DNA from 3 places in the Lactobacillus sp. M0390 genome. Region 3 is predicted to be linked to each of the others. Evidence: predicted binding sites of a transcription regulator. Region 3 holds the regulator's gene; each other region holds the start of a gene.
The links. Region 3 encodes NrdR, which represses ribonucleotide reductase genes. Its sites were predicted from a motif close to ACACNATATATNGTGT; they were not measured.
Positions count from the first base shown of each region.

Region 1 (4,292 bases), on a different contig from region 3:
TTTACTACTGCCTCTGCCAATTTATCTCTTATGGGAAACTAGTGGCTTTTGGCAAAAGTATTTAAGGCTTAGCATCCCCAAATTGGGTACATTAAATCCTATTTTCGAATGGTATCTAATCGGTGCTAGTGCCATTGTTCTTTTGGCTTTAATCATTAGTTTATTAATCATTCTATTCTGGCCAGTTCAGCGCTACTTCACCTTAATTCATAAGCGCGATGGACAAGTCAGAGTTAATAGTAAGGCGATTAACGGTTACGTCATGAATTCTTTATCTGAATTACCTTTTATTAATAAGGCAAAAGTTGATTCTAAGCTTACTAATCATAAAATCAAAATCAGGATTAGTGGTAATTTAGGACATGGCGACAACGTTAACGCTGTTCTTGAGCAATACCTTGAAGAGCTTAAAGGTAATCTTAGTCAACTTTTGGGAATCGAGCAGAAACCAAAAATCAAAATTAAGTTTGTTAACTATCAAAACTCTGATAAGCCCGAGACACGCGTTCAATAAAGGAGGCAAAAATGAATAAAATTTTGCAGGAACACCTCCCAGAAATATGCGGTGCAGTAATCGGCTTGTTACTAGCATTTTGTTTTTTGGGATTAGGCTTTTTTAAAACTATTTTTGTCATTGTGTTACTAGCATTAGGCTTTCTAGCTGGGCATTATTGGCCCCTGTTAAAAAGCTTGGTAAGTAAACAACAACACTAAATGAAAGGAATTGAATTATTATGGTACAAAATAACAACAACTCAAAACAAGAAGTTAAAGGCGACTTAACATATGACTCTAAAGTAATCCAAAAGATTGTCGGCATTGCTTTGGCAGACGTTAAAGGACTATTAACTGTTAATGGCGGCTTCTTCTCTAACTTAGCTGATAAGATTGTTAACAGTGATGACGTAACTAATGGTGTTAACGTCGAAGTCGGTAAAAAGCAAGTTGCTGTCGACATTGAAATCGTTGCAGAATACGGTACTGACATTCCTAAACTTTATGACGAAATTAGACAAAAGATTTATGACAAGGTTAAAGAAATGACAGGCTTAGATACTGTTGAAGTTAACGTCACAGTAGTTGATATCAAGACCAAGGAAGAGCATGAAAAGGACTCTGTCAGCTTGCAAGATCGTCTAACCGGTGCCACTCAAGACGCCAAAGAAAAGATTGACGAACAAAAAGATAAGGCTGAAGATAAAAAAGAAGAAAAGAAAGAAGATCGTGTTAAGTAGCGCATCTTAACCAATCTATTCAAAAAGTGAAGTGTTTCAAACTATGCACTTCACTTTTTGTTTTACCTTAGTTTCACGTGTAACAATCCTTAAATCTTTTTATCTTGAAAATATATATTTACATATCTTTATCAAACTATAAGCAAATTTTTTAGTCTGCACTATGCAAAATCACTTGACATTTTTGCCTCAATGCAAATTAAATTTCTTCTTGTTTACCACTATATCTCGTATTAAACTAGATATTAATCTATATATTGTATTTAAGAAAGAGCGTGATTCAAGTTATTGTTTTAAGCGGGCCTATTGGAGCCGGTAAATCCAGTTTAACCAGTATTTTAGCTGAACATTTAGGAACTCAAGCCTTTTATGAAGGCGTTGATAGTAATCCGGTTCTTCCTTTATATTACCAGGACATGAAACGGTACACTTTTTTACTTAACATCTATCTACTTAACCACCGGTTAGCGCAAATCAATCAAGCAGTTAAAGAGAAAAACAGTGTTTCTGACCGTTCTATTTACGAAGATGCCCTCTTTTTCCAAATGAATGCGGAAAGCAACGTCGCTGATCCTACCGAATTTAAGATTTACGACAGTTTACTTGAAAACATGATGGAAGATACCCCAGGAAATCCTAGTAAAAAACCTGATCTCTTGATTTATATCCGTGTGTCACTAGATACCATGCTAAAACGAATCGAGAAGCGTGGTCGGTCTTATGAGCAAATCTCGACTGATCCCAGTCTGAAAGATTATTATGCACGCTTAATTCGCTATTATGAGCCTTGGTACGAAAAGTATGATGCCTCACCTAAGATTGTAATTGACGGTGATAAGTATGACTTTATCGGTGATGAAGGTGCTAAAAAGGAAGTTTTAAGCCAGATAGATAGCAAGCTGCGTGAAATTGGCAGTCTAGAATAAGAAGGAACGTGATGACAGTTATTGTTTTAAGTGGCCCTATTGGAGCCGGTAAATCCAGTTTAACCAGTATTTTAGCCAAATATTTAGGAACTAAGCCATTTTACGAAAGTGTTGACGATAATCCAGTCTTACCACTTTTTTACGCTGATCCTAAAAAGTATGCGTTTCTGCTTCAGGTGTTTTTCCTTAATACACGTTTTCGCAGCATTAAGGACGCATTAACCGACGATAATAACGTGCTTGATCGTTCTATCTATGAAGATGCACTCTTCTTCCAAATGAATGCCGATATTGGACGTGCAACTAAAGAAGAAGTTGACACTTACTATGAGCTTTTAAACAATATGATGAATGAGCTCAAAAATATGCCAAAAAAGAACCCTGATTTGCTCGTCCATATCAATGTTTCATACGAGACGATGCTTAAACGTATTCAAAAGCGTGGTCGCCCGTACGAACAGCTTAGTTATGATTCAACGCTTGAAGATTATTACAAACGACTATTACGTTATTATAAGCCTTGGTATGAAAAATATGATTATTCACCTAAAATGGAAATTAATGGTGATGAGCTTGATTTTATGACCAATGAACATGATCGTGAGATTGTTTTAAATCAAATTGTCGATAAATTAAAAGAGATTGGTAAATTACCTGAATCATGGGATAAGCCAACCAAGGTCGAACTCGATGCATAATCAGTAAAGCAATCAACTTGCATATTGTAGTGAAAAGCCGTTTTTAGATATTTAGTCTAAAAAACGGCTTTTTGTTTTGTTAAATTTCTTGCTGAGCAGTCTAAAATAACTTTTTACACTATTACCATTTTATTATTAAAAAAATATGTGCTATTCTGTCATAAATGTAATTTTTTGCTCATTATTTCAGTTTACGCTTTAAAGGAGAATAAGATGAATTATATAATCTCAATCATGCCTTCTCTACTTTCTGGAGCTAAAATGACCCTGATTCTATTCTTATGGACCTTGATCATTTCTATCCCACTTGGAATCATTGTTAGTTTGGGTTTAATTTCACATTTTAAAATTATACGTGCTATTTTAAAATTTTATATCTGGATTATGCGTGGTACGCCATTGTTACTACAACTAATCTTTATTTTTTATGGACTGCCAATCATTGGCATCATTTTCCAACGATACAATGCTGCCTTATTCGCTTTTATCTTAAACTATACTGCTTACTTTGCAGAAATATTCCGTGGTGGTTTTCAGTCTGTGCCTGTCGGCCAATATGAAAGTGCGCACGTTCTGCAGCTCACAAAATGGCAAACTTTGCGACATATTATTATTCCCCAAGTAAGCAAAATTGTTATACCGTCAATTGGCAATGAAGTGATCAATTTAGTCAAGGACACTTCCCTTGTTTATGTTATTGGCTTGGGTGAACTCCTACGTGCAGGAAACGTTGCAACTGCACGAGACGTTACACTTGTGCCATTAGTTCTAGTTGGTATTATCTATCTACTAATGACCGGTATTGCATCGTTTATTTTAAAGAAAATCGAACACAGTTACTCTAAGTGGAAATAATAAGGGGAATGATTCATGCTTGAATTAAAGAATATTACTAAAAAATTTGGCTCTCGAACAATTTTAAATAAGCTAAACTTAACAATTCCCGATCAAGAGATATTAGCAATAGTCGGACCTTCGGGTGCCGGCAAAACAACTCTTCTACGTTGCCTTAGTGGCTTAGAAAAAGTCGATTCTGGTCAGTTTCTCTGGAACAATCAAGAATTTGATCCAACTGAACCAAGTAAAGATAATCAAATTACTGGTGTTGTTTTTCAAAGTTACGAATTGTTTCCCAATTTGACCATCATTGACAATATCACACTCGCACCTAGATTGGTTTTAAAAGAAGATAATAGCCAGGCTCTACAGACAGCTAAGCAATTGCTTCACGATCTAGACTTAACTGGCAAAGAAGAACTGTATCCATATCAGCTGTCTGGTGGTCAAAAGCAGAGAGTTGCGATTGCGCGAGCATTAGCAATGAAGCCACAAATTCTATGCTATGATGAGCCGACCTCAGCACTGGATCCTGCATTACGTACCAAAGTCGGCGAAATTATTTTACAACTGAAAAACAACAATAAGATGACACA
Region 1 is NZ_JACFPH010000002.1:455,708-459,999, forward strand. It holds gene amaP (alkaline shock response membrane anchor protein AmaP) at 1-514, shown strand, start outside; gene H3R25_RS06150 (DUF2273 domain-containing protein) at 526-714, shown strand; gene H3R25_RS06155 (Asp23/Gls24 family envelope stress response protein) at 735-1,235, shown strand; gene H3R25_RS06160 (deoxynucleoside kinase) at 1,511-2,161, shown strand; gene H3R25_RS06165 (deoxynucleoside kinase) at 2,173-2,859, shown strand; gene H3R25_RS06170 (amino acid ABC transporter permease) at 3,073-3,714, shown strand; gene H3R25_RS06175 (amino acid ABC transporter ATP-binding protein) at 3,730-4,292, shown strand, end outside.
Region 1: the regulator NrdR is predicted to act here: its motif matches at 1,454-1,469, upstream of H3R25_RS06160 (deoxynucleoside kinase).

Region 2 (4,292 bases), on a different contig from region 3:
GGTTTACCTTTTCTAAATCACCACCACCAGTGGATAAGATAATGCCATGGTATTTTTGACCAAGTTCTGCAAAAATAGTTTCCACTACTGAACCACCCACTGCAACAATGACAGCCTGACATTCTTTAAAGTCTGCATAGTCATTAATTAAATTCAAGTGCAATTCAGCTGCAATTTTTTCGGCTGATGGATGTCCACCACCAAAAACATAAATATCTTGGTTAGCGATATCTCCTTGCAATAAGCCCAAAATAATTGCTTTACCTATTTTACCGGTACCTATGAATCCTATTTTCATTGCTCTTCACCTTAATTGTTAACTTTAGAAGTTTGTTTTATCAGGATCAGTTGCAAGGTCAGCAGCACCATGCAACCCGTCCAAAGTCTTCATATCTTCTTCATCGATTACAAAATCAAAAATATCTACATTTTCTTTTATTCTATCAGTATGAACAGATTTTGGAAGTGGTGCAAACTGATGTTGAAGTGACCAACGTAAGAGTACTTGAGCAGGAGTTTTACCATAATGCTCAGCCACTTCACTAACAGTTTTATTTCCAATTAAGCCGCCTGTTCCTAATGGACTATATGCTTCACTTAAAATGTTAAGTTCATTATTATATGAAACAACGTCTTCCTGCATATCACTCGGATTTAAGTAGATTTGATTGACAGCTGGACGAATAGAAGCGGTTTTTAGTAATTCATCCATGTGCTCACGTCTAAAGTTTGAAACCCCAATCGCACGAAGCTTTCCTGCCTTGTACTGATCTTCCATTGCGAGCCAACTCTCTGCGTTTAATTCTGCCCAATGATCACGCACTGCTTTTGGATTTGGCCAGTGAATTAAGTACAGATCAAGATAATCTAACCCTAGTTTTTCTAAACTTTCGTCAATTGCTTGAATTGTTTCCTGATAGCCATGCTTATCATTCCACAATTTAGTTGTAACAAATAAATCATAACGGTTAATACCACTTTCCTTAATGCCCTTACCAACACTCTCCTCGTTGCCGTAAGCAGCAGCAGTATCAATCAAACGGTACCCCGCATTAATTGCATCAATAACGGAGTTTTTGGCAACATCGCCATCTGGCGTTTGCCAAGTTCCGAAACCTATAGTAGGCATCTTAGCTCCGTTATTTAAAAAATATCTATCATTTAAAGAACTAATTTTGACAGTCATTATTTTCACCTCTGTTATATTATATCGAATAATATATATGCTGCCACATCAAATTTGACAAATTGCTAATTAATTCTTTCAAAGTCATTTTTTAACAGTTTCACGAATTCGGGATATGTTTTCACTTCACACAAAGGATGTAAATTCATGTTATTTTTTCGCCCGCGATGGTTATACCAGACACTGCTAAAACCATAGTTTTCTGCACCTAAAATATCTGATTGTAAACCATCTCCAAAAAATACTGTTTCTTCAGGACCATATTCCGCCCGGTCAAAAAAGTAATCAAAAATTCGAGCATCAGGTTTTGAATAACCTGCTTCTTCAGAAGTAATAATTAAATTAAAATAGTTCTTAATTCCAGCTAGCTCTAAGCGGTGGCGCTGCATATAGGCTTCACCATTACTTAAAATGGTTAACTCGTACCCACTCTTTTTGGCAAAGCGAAGCGTATCTTCTACACCAGGTAGCAACTTATAAGCTTGACTGAAGTATGAACGATATTCATCCATAATGGCAAGTCCATCAACATTAATATGATAGTTTTCTTTGATAAAATTATGAAAAACCATTTCACTCAATTGATCATATGTTAATGCACCAGTTTCAAGCTGACGCCATAAACTTTGATTATATGAGTGGTAACGGCGCTGCAAGTCCTCTGTTAGTGGCCAGTGATGCGCGTTAAAAAGACGATGGAGCGCGAAATTCTCCGTATCCGCGAAATCGATTAGTGTGTCATCTACATCAAAAATAATTTGTCTAAAACGCAAGTATTTTTCATCCTTTCCAATTATTTCCCGGGAAATAAATACTGCTACGGAAAAATATTATACCAGTAAATTACTCATAAAAAACATAATTATCTTTTTGTTAAATTTAGGTAAAACTCATTTTAAGTAACTGCGCTTGAGGTATAATTGCTTACCAAATAAATCAGGAGGAAATACTAGTATGCTTACTTTATTACTAATTTTTGCATTGATCTGGGCACTGGCTAAACTAGGTGTTGGGATAATTAAAATTTTATTATTTATACTGGCATGCGGTTTAATCTTCATTTTCTTTATTCATTTACTAATTCCTTTTGCTATTTTGGGAGGAATACTTCTCCTGCTCTTCACAGCAATTGGTCGTTAACTCTTTTTTATTAGTCTTTTTGAAGCACAATAAGCTTTTTTTAGTTTATTGTGCTTTTTCTATACGCTGATTGCTATATGATTTTTTTGAAAATCTTTTTCTCCTACTGCCGCCTTAAATCATCTTTTTTTGTTCGGATTTGACTGCTGCATATCCGCTGGTAAATACAAGATATTGTGTTATAGTCTTTTTAGACACCATACATGATGTGTATGTGAAACAAAGTGTTATTTTATGAGGAGATATTTTGTATATGAAAAATGCAAGAATAAGCTTGGATCAGGCTTATATTGATCAAGTGAAACAAAATGTTTCGCCTCACTGGGGAGAACTTGGCTGGGTCACGTACAAGCGGACTTATGCACGCTGGCTTCCTGAATATAATCGCGCTGAAGAATGGGACGAAACAGTTAAGCGTGTTGTGGAAGGCAACATTAACCTTGATCCACGCTTAACTGATTCGCCTTCTGAAGATGTGGTTGAGGAACTGACAGACGAAGCTAAGCGTTTATTCAAGCTTATTTATGGCCTTGCTTCCACTCCGTCTGGACGGAACTTGTGGGTTTCTGGGACTGATTACCAAAGACGTAATGGTGATTCCTTAAACAATTGCTGGTTTATTGCTATCAAACCACAGAAATATGGTGATAGTCATATCGTGCCTGACTATTTGGACAAAAATCAAGAAGCTCTTTCAATGCCATTTTCTTTCGTCTTTGACCAATTGATGAAAGGTGGCGGCGTTGGCTTTTCCGTCGTTCAGGACAATATCCAAAAAATTCCCTCAGTTGACAATAAAATCGATTTAACGATTGTAATCGACAAGGCTAGTGCTTCTTATGACGACTCCGTTAAGCTTGGAGCAACTGATAAAAGTGAGTGGGTAAAGCAAAATCAGAATTCGGATGACTATATCTATTACGATTTATCTGACACCCGTGAAGGTTGGGTTTTAGCTAATGCTCGTTTAATCGATATGCACTTTAAGGAGACCAATCCTGAAAATAAACAGAAGTTGGTTTTAGACATCAGTGGTATTCGTCCTTACGGTGCAAAAATTCACGGTTTTGGTGGTACTGCTTCTGGCCCAATGCCATTGGTCGAAATGCTGTTTGAGATTAACGACATTATCAATAATCGTGTTGGTACAAAAATCACCTCAGTTGATGGTACAGACATTTGCAACTTAATCGGGAAAACTGTTGTTGCAGGAAATGTTAGACGGTCTGCTGAATTAGCATTAGGCTCTAACGATGATCAAGATTTCATCACAATGAAGCAAGATAAAGATAAGCTATATCATCACCGTTGGGCTTCAAACAATAGCGTTGCGATTGACGCTAAATTCGATGGATACGAACCAATTGCCGCTGGTATTAGAGAAAACGGTGAACCTGGTGTTGTTAACTTAGACTTGTCACGTAATTACGGCCGTATTATTGATGGTTATCAAGAAGGCATTGATGGCGAAGTTGAAGGAACAAACCCATGTGGTGAGATTTCACTAGCCAACGGTGAGCCATGTAACTTATTTGAAGTTTTTCCTTACATTGCTGAAGAACAAGGTTGGGACTTAAAAGAGGTCTTCAAACTGGCTACCCGTTATACCAAGCGTGTAACTTTTAGTGAATACGACTGGGAAGTTTCCCGCAACATCATCTACAAGAACAGACGAATCGGTGTTTCAATGTCAGGTATCCAAGATTGGCTCTTAAATGATTTAGGTCATCGGGTTGTTACCGGCTTTGAAGACAGTATCGACGAAGAGACAGGCGCAAAAATTAAAAAGCCAATTTATGATCCTAAGGGAATCAAAATGGTCGAAGAAGCATATCAAGCAGTAATTGATGCCGATCAAGACTACAGTAAGGCTTTAAATTGCAATCCTTCTATCAAACACACCACTGTTAAACCATCTGGTACTGTTGCTAAACTTGCAGGTGCTTCTGAAGGTATGCACTTCCAC
Region 2 is NZ_JACFPH010000006.1:47,046-51,337, reverse strand. It holds gene proC (pyrroline-5-carboxylate reductase) at 1-298, opposite strand, end outside; gene H3R25_RS08520 (aldo/keto reductase) at 323-1,186, opposite strand; gene H3R25_RS08515 (YjjG family noncanonical pyrimidine nucleotidase) at 1,252-1,959, opposite strand; gene nrdJ (ribonucleoside-triphosphate reductase, adenosylcobalamin-dependent) at 2,580-4,292, shown strand, end outside.
Region 2: the regulator NrdR is predicted to act here: its motif matches at 2,491-2,506, upstream of nrdJ (ribonucleoside-triphosphate reductase, adenosylcobalamin-dependent).

Region 3 (4,292 bases):
CTAACATTTTTTTGCAAGAACTTTTTTAATAAAAATCACAAAAAGCACTTTTAGTTAAGTGCTTTTTGTTTTAACTTATTTTTAATTTAGCGCCGTCTATTAGGACCAGAAACAACGACCTCTTTAGCCAAAGTCCGTACTCTTTCCATTAGTCTTGCAGCTTTAACTGGATCTATTGCATTTTTAGTCTCCTTAAAATGTTCTTCCAAATCGTTCATCGAGAAATTGGAAGAAAAGAAAGTCGGCAATTGATTGTCCATCCTGGATTGCAGGATTACTGCTAAAACTTCGTCACGAGACCACTGACTGAGATTTTCAGCACCAATATCATCCAAAATTAGTACATCACAACTTGAAATTCGCTGTACCTCTTCCGGCAGGCTATTATCATTAAAATGACTTGAAAGACCGGCAATGAAATTAGGCACATGCATGAAAACAATACGCTTATTCATCATTGCAAGTGAATTTGCCAAGCCAGCAAGAATGAAAGTTTTACCTACTCCAAAACTACCCGATAAAAATAGACCTTTTTGATGAATATTCTTAGAGTAGGCACTCAAGAATTGACCAATATCAGCCATTGCTTGCTTTCTTTCAGGCGTTATCTCAACTTGACTGAGTTTAACATCATGCAAACTGGTTGGCAGATCAATTAAACGCAGATTCTTTCTGGCACTAACTTCCCGATCATGTTCAATCTTACTGTCTTCAGGAACGTAAGTAATATCAATCGCATTAGTATTTAGAATCAATTTCGGTTTAAAGCCTTGCGTGACTGGATCCTTTTTATTTTGTTGAAACAAATAAAATTCAAAAAGAGCAGACATGCTCTTATCAATCATTTCATCCGTTATTTTGTCCTGATGAGCGTTAATGAACTGACTGACAGCCGGTTCAGCTAAAACTTGTTGCCTAATCTGAGCTGGATCAATTTTTTTAGCTGCTGGATGATTCTTTCCAGAAATAAATTTATTAATCGGTTCCATAGATTCACCTACTTCATGCCATTTTGGTCTTCAAAGTTCTTGAAAAAGTTCTTTAAATCTGCCGAAGAAACGTCTGATTTAACTGTAGCTTTTTTCTTGCTCCAGTCCGTTGCTTTTTCAACCCTTTTTGCCTGAGTATAACGAGGATATTTTCCTTTATTTTGCTCACGTTTATTCATATAGTCAAGTGCTTGCTCACCTGTCTTCACACCATGTTGCAACCAATCATGCAGGATTTTATTCGCTAAACGATAGGAAATATTCGGTCCGCTTTTTAGACAAGCGTAGGTCAAAAGATTCAGCAATTCAGCTGGTATCCCTTTTTCATTATATAAACTGTCAAGGACATGATATTCGCTAGCATCAACATAATCATGACGTTCAGTTTTTAGATAATATAAAAACTGAGCTGGAGATTTACTCTTCGCAAGTTGTAAAAGTTTTTGTTCTTGTTCACTAAAATGCGCATTTGAAGGACTAGTTTCTTCAGTACGCGTAACTCTTCTAAGTTGCTCACGTGTTGTTTGAGCATGGATACTGTTTGCGATTGTCTTTTTAATTAAGGACATATCAAGCTGATAGTCTCCGTGTAAGCATGACAAAGCCTCATCAACAAATTCTTGTTCGGACAAACCATAGGTGCGCATAACGGCCCGAATTGCTTCGCGGTTGCGATCAATTTCTGTCTCCGGAATCTGATAAATCTCAAACTGCTGCTTCATAAAATCCCAGTCAATCTTGTCATCTTGTTTGATACTTGCCTGAACAGGTTTAGCAATCTGGTTTTCTTGAGCAGCCTGTTTCACTTCAATTGAAGGTTCAATTGCTTCTTGATCGGGTAAACGAAAGACGTCCATGAATGAGGCAGAAACATCAGTTGCGGTCGCTAAGCCATTAGGTTGGTTTAAGTTCTGACTACCTTCTTGGGCAAAGACATGACTCAATTTTTGAAATGCGCTAACACCAATTTTTTCCTTAAGCAAACTGGCTAAAAGAGGAGTAGCAAAAAATTCATTACTACTTGGCACCTTTGCTAGCTGAAAAACTAGTACCTGACCCATAATTTCATTTTCAATCATGCGTGTTTGAATCAAACCAGTACCTTCAAGCTTATGCAGCGCAATAAAAAGACTTTTAAGGTTGCAATCAAGCTGTTCTTGTAACGCGTATAAGCCAGTTGAATCAGATAGCATTGCACCAGAATTATAGTCTTCATTCAGACTAAGGTACATGGAAAGAGCAAGAGAGCCAATTAAAGGCTGATAAAGCTTTACTAAAATACGAATATCAGCTGGATATAGGTCAATATGATTAGCAATAAAAAAAGGTTGTTTGGGATTATCTGTCTCAAACATTTCTAATTTCCTTTCTCTCTTTTAGCAATCATATCCTCCATTGTCTTCATGAAACTCGACATATCTTTAAATTCGCGGTAAATCGATGCAAAACGAATATAAGCAACATCATCTAGTTCAGCTAATTCATCCATCACCAATTGACCGATTTTTTTCGAAGATATTTCACTTACACCTTGCTGTCTAACCTTGTTTTCAACGTGATCAACTAGTTCTTCAAATTGTGCACTGGTAATTGGACGCTTTTGTCCAGCTGCCATTACACCATGCAGAATCTTTTTACGATTAAACGGCTCTCTAGTATTATCATTCTTAATTACTAATAATGGCGTTGTTTCAATTCGCTCAAAAGTAGTAAAGCGAAAGCCACAGTTTTCACATTCTCTTCTGCGTCTAATTGCACGATTTTCATCACTTGGACGCGAATCGATTACACGTGAGGCATTTTGCCGACAATTAGGACATTCCATCTTAGTCCTCCTCTTTTAGTTCACATAGCAGGTTTGCTAATTTAGTTTCTAGCTCTTTTATTGTACCAGTATTTGTGATGACATAATCTGCTAATTTTTCCTTTTGCGATAGTGGCATCTGTGTTTTTATTCTATTTAAAGCCTCAGTTTTATTTAGGTGATCACGTGTCATTAATCGCTGCAATTGCAACTCCTCTGGAACCGCAATTAACAAGGTCTTATCGCAATAATCTTTTACTTTAGTTTCAAATAATAAAGGTGCATCTACAATAACTACTGGTTTCTTTAAAAGTTTATTTTGCGTAATTTTATCTTCAATTTCGCTAAAAATCAATGGATGTGTTATCTGGTTAAGCACATTTAACTTACTTTGATCATTAAAAACAATTTGTCCTAACTTTTTGCGATTAAGTGTACGATCAGAATTTAAAATATCTTGGCCAAAGTAACTAATCACTTTTTTATAACCTAACTGACCGATATTTAAAATGTCATGTGCAATCACATCGCTGTCAATAACAGGTAAATTGCGCTTAAGGAAAAAAGCATCTGCCGTGCTTTTTCCACTTGCAATTCCACCTGTTAAGCCAAGTACTAAAGTCATTTATAAATTACCTGACAGTGGGGACAAAATGTAGTCCCTCGGCCCGAAACTTTTATTTTTTCTAATGGTGTGTCACAACGAACGCATGGCTCTCCCTTATGACCATAAACTTTGAGCATTTCCTGAAAACCACCGGTTTTTCCATTAGCATCAAGGTATGTATGAACCGTAGTTCCTCGTTCTTCAATCGCCAATTCAATTAAAGAATTAATGTTATCGTGAAGCTGTTTGATTTTAGTTTTGGGCAGAGCATTGGCCATACTCAAAGGATGAATTTTGGTTTCCCATAAAACTTCATCAACATAGATATTACCTAGTCCGGCAACCACAGACTGGTCAAGAAGCGTATTCTTAATACTCTTTTTTTTGCGCGCCAGTCCCTCAGTAAAAGCAGCAATCGTAAAATTTGGCGAATTAGGTTCTGGTCCCAGTTTACTGATACCAGTTACTTCTTTTTCCGTTCCAGTTTTAACTAACTGCATTCTACCGAATTTACGAACATCGTTATATCTCAAAGCTGAACCATCAGTAAAAACAAACTGAACATGATCATGCTTATCTTTTTTCGTGTTTTCTTTAACTAAGCGATACTTGCCTTCCATGCGCAAATGAGAAACTACCGTCAAATTCCCACTCAACCTAATCAACAAGTACTTCGCATAGCGATCAATCGTTTCTATTTTTTTATTAACTAATTGCTGTTCAAATTCTTGCGGGTCACTGGCAATAATTTTGGGGTACCACAACGTAACTTTTTTTATTGTTTTTCCTTTAATCAGTGGTAATAAGGTACGACGTACCGTTTCAACCTCTGGCATTTCTGGCATTACTTATACTCCTTATTTGGCATCAAACCAGTTGTGACCATAACCTG
Region 3 is NZ_JACFPH010000001.1:802,698-806,989, forward strand. It holds gene dnaI (primosomal protein DnaI) at 87-989, opposite strand; gene H3R25_RS03830 (DnaD domain protein) at 998-2,344, opposite strand; gene nrdR (transcriptional regulator NrdR) at 2,347-2,814, opposite strand; gene coaE (dephospho-CoA kinase) at 2,816-3,418, opposite strand; gene mutM (DNA-formamidopyrimidine glycosylase) at 3,415-4,245, opposite strand; gene polA (DNA polymerase I) at 4,258-4,292, opposite strand, start outside.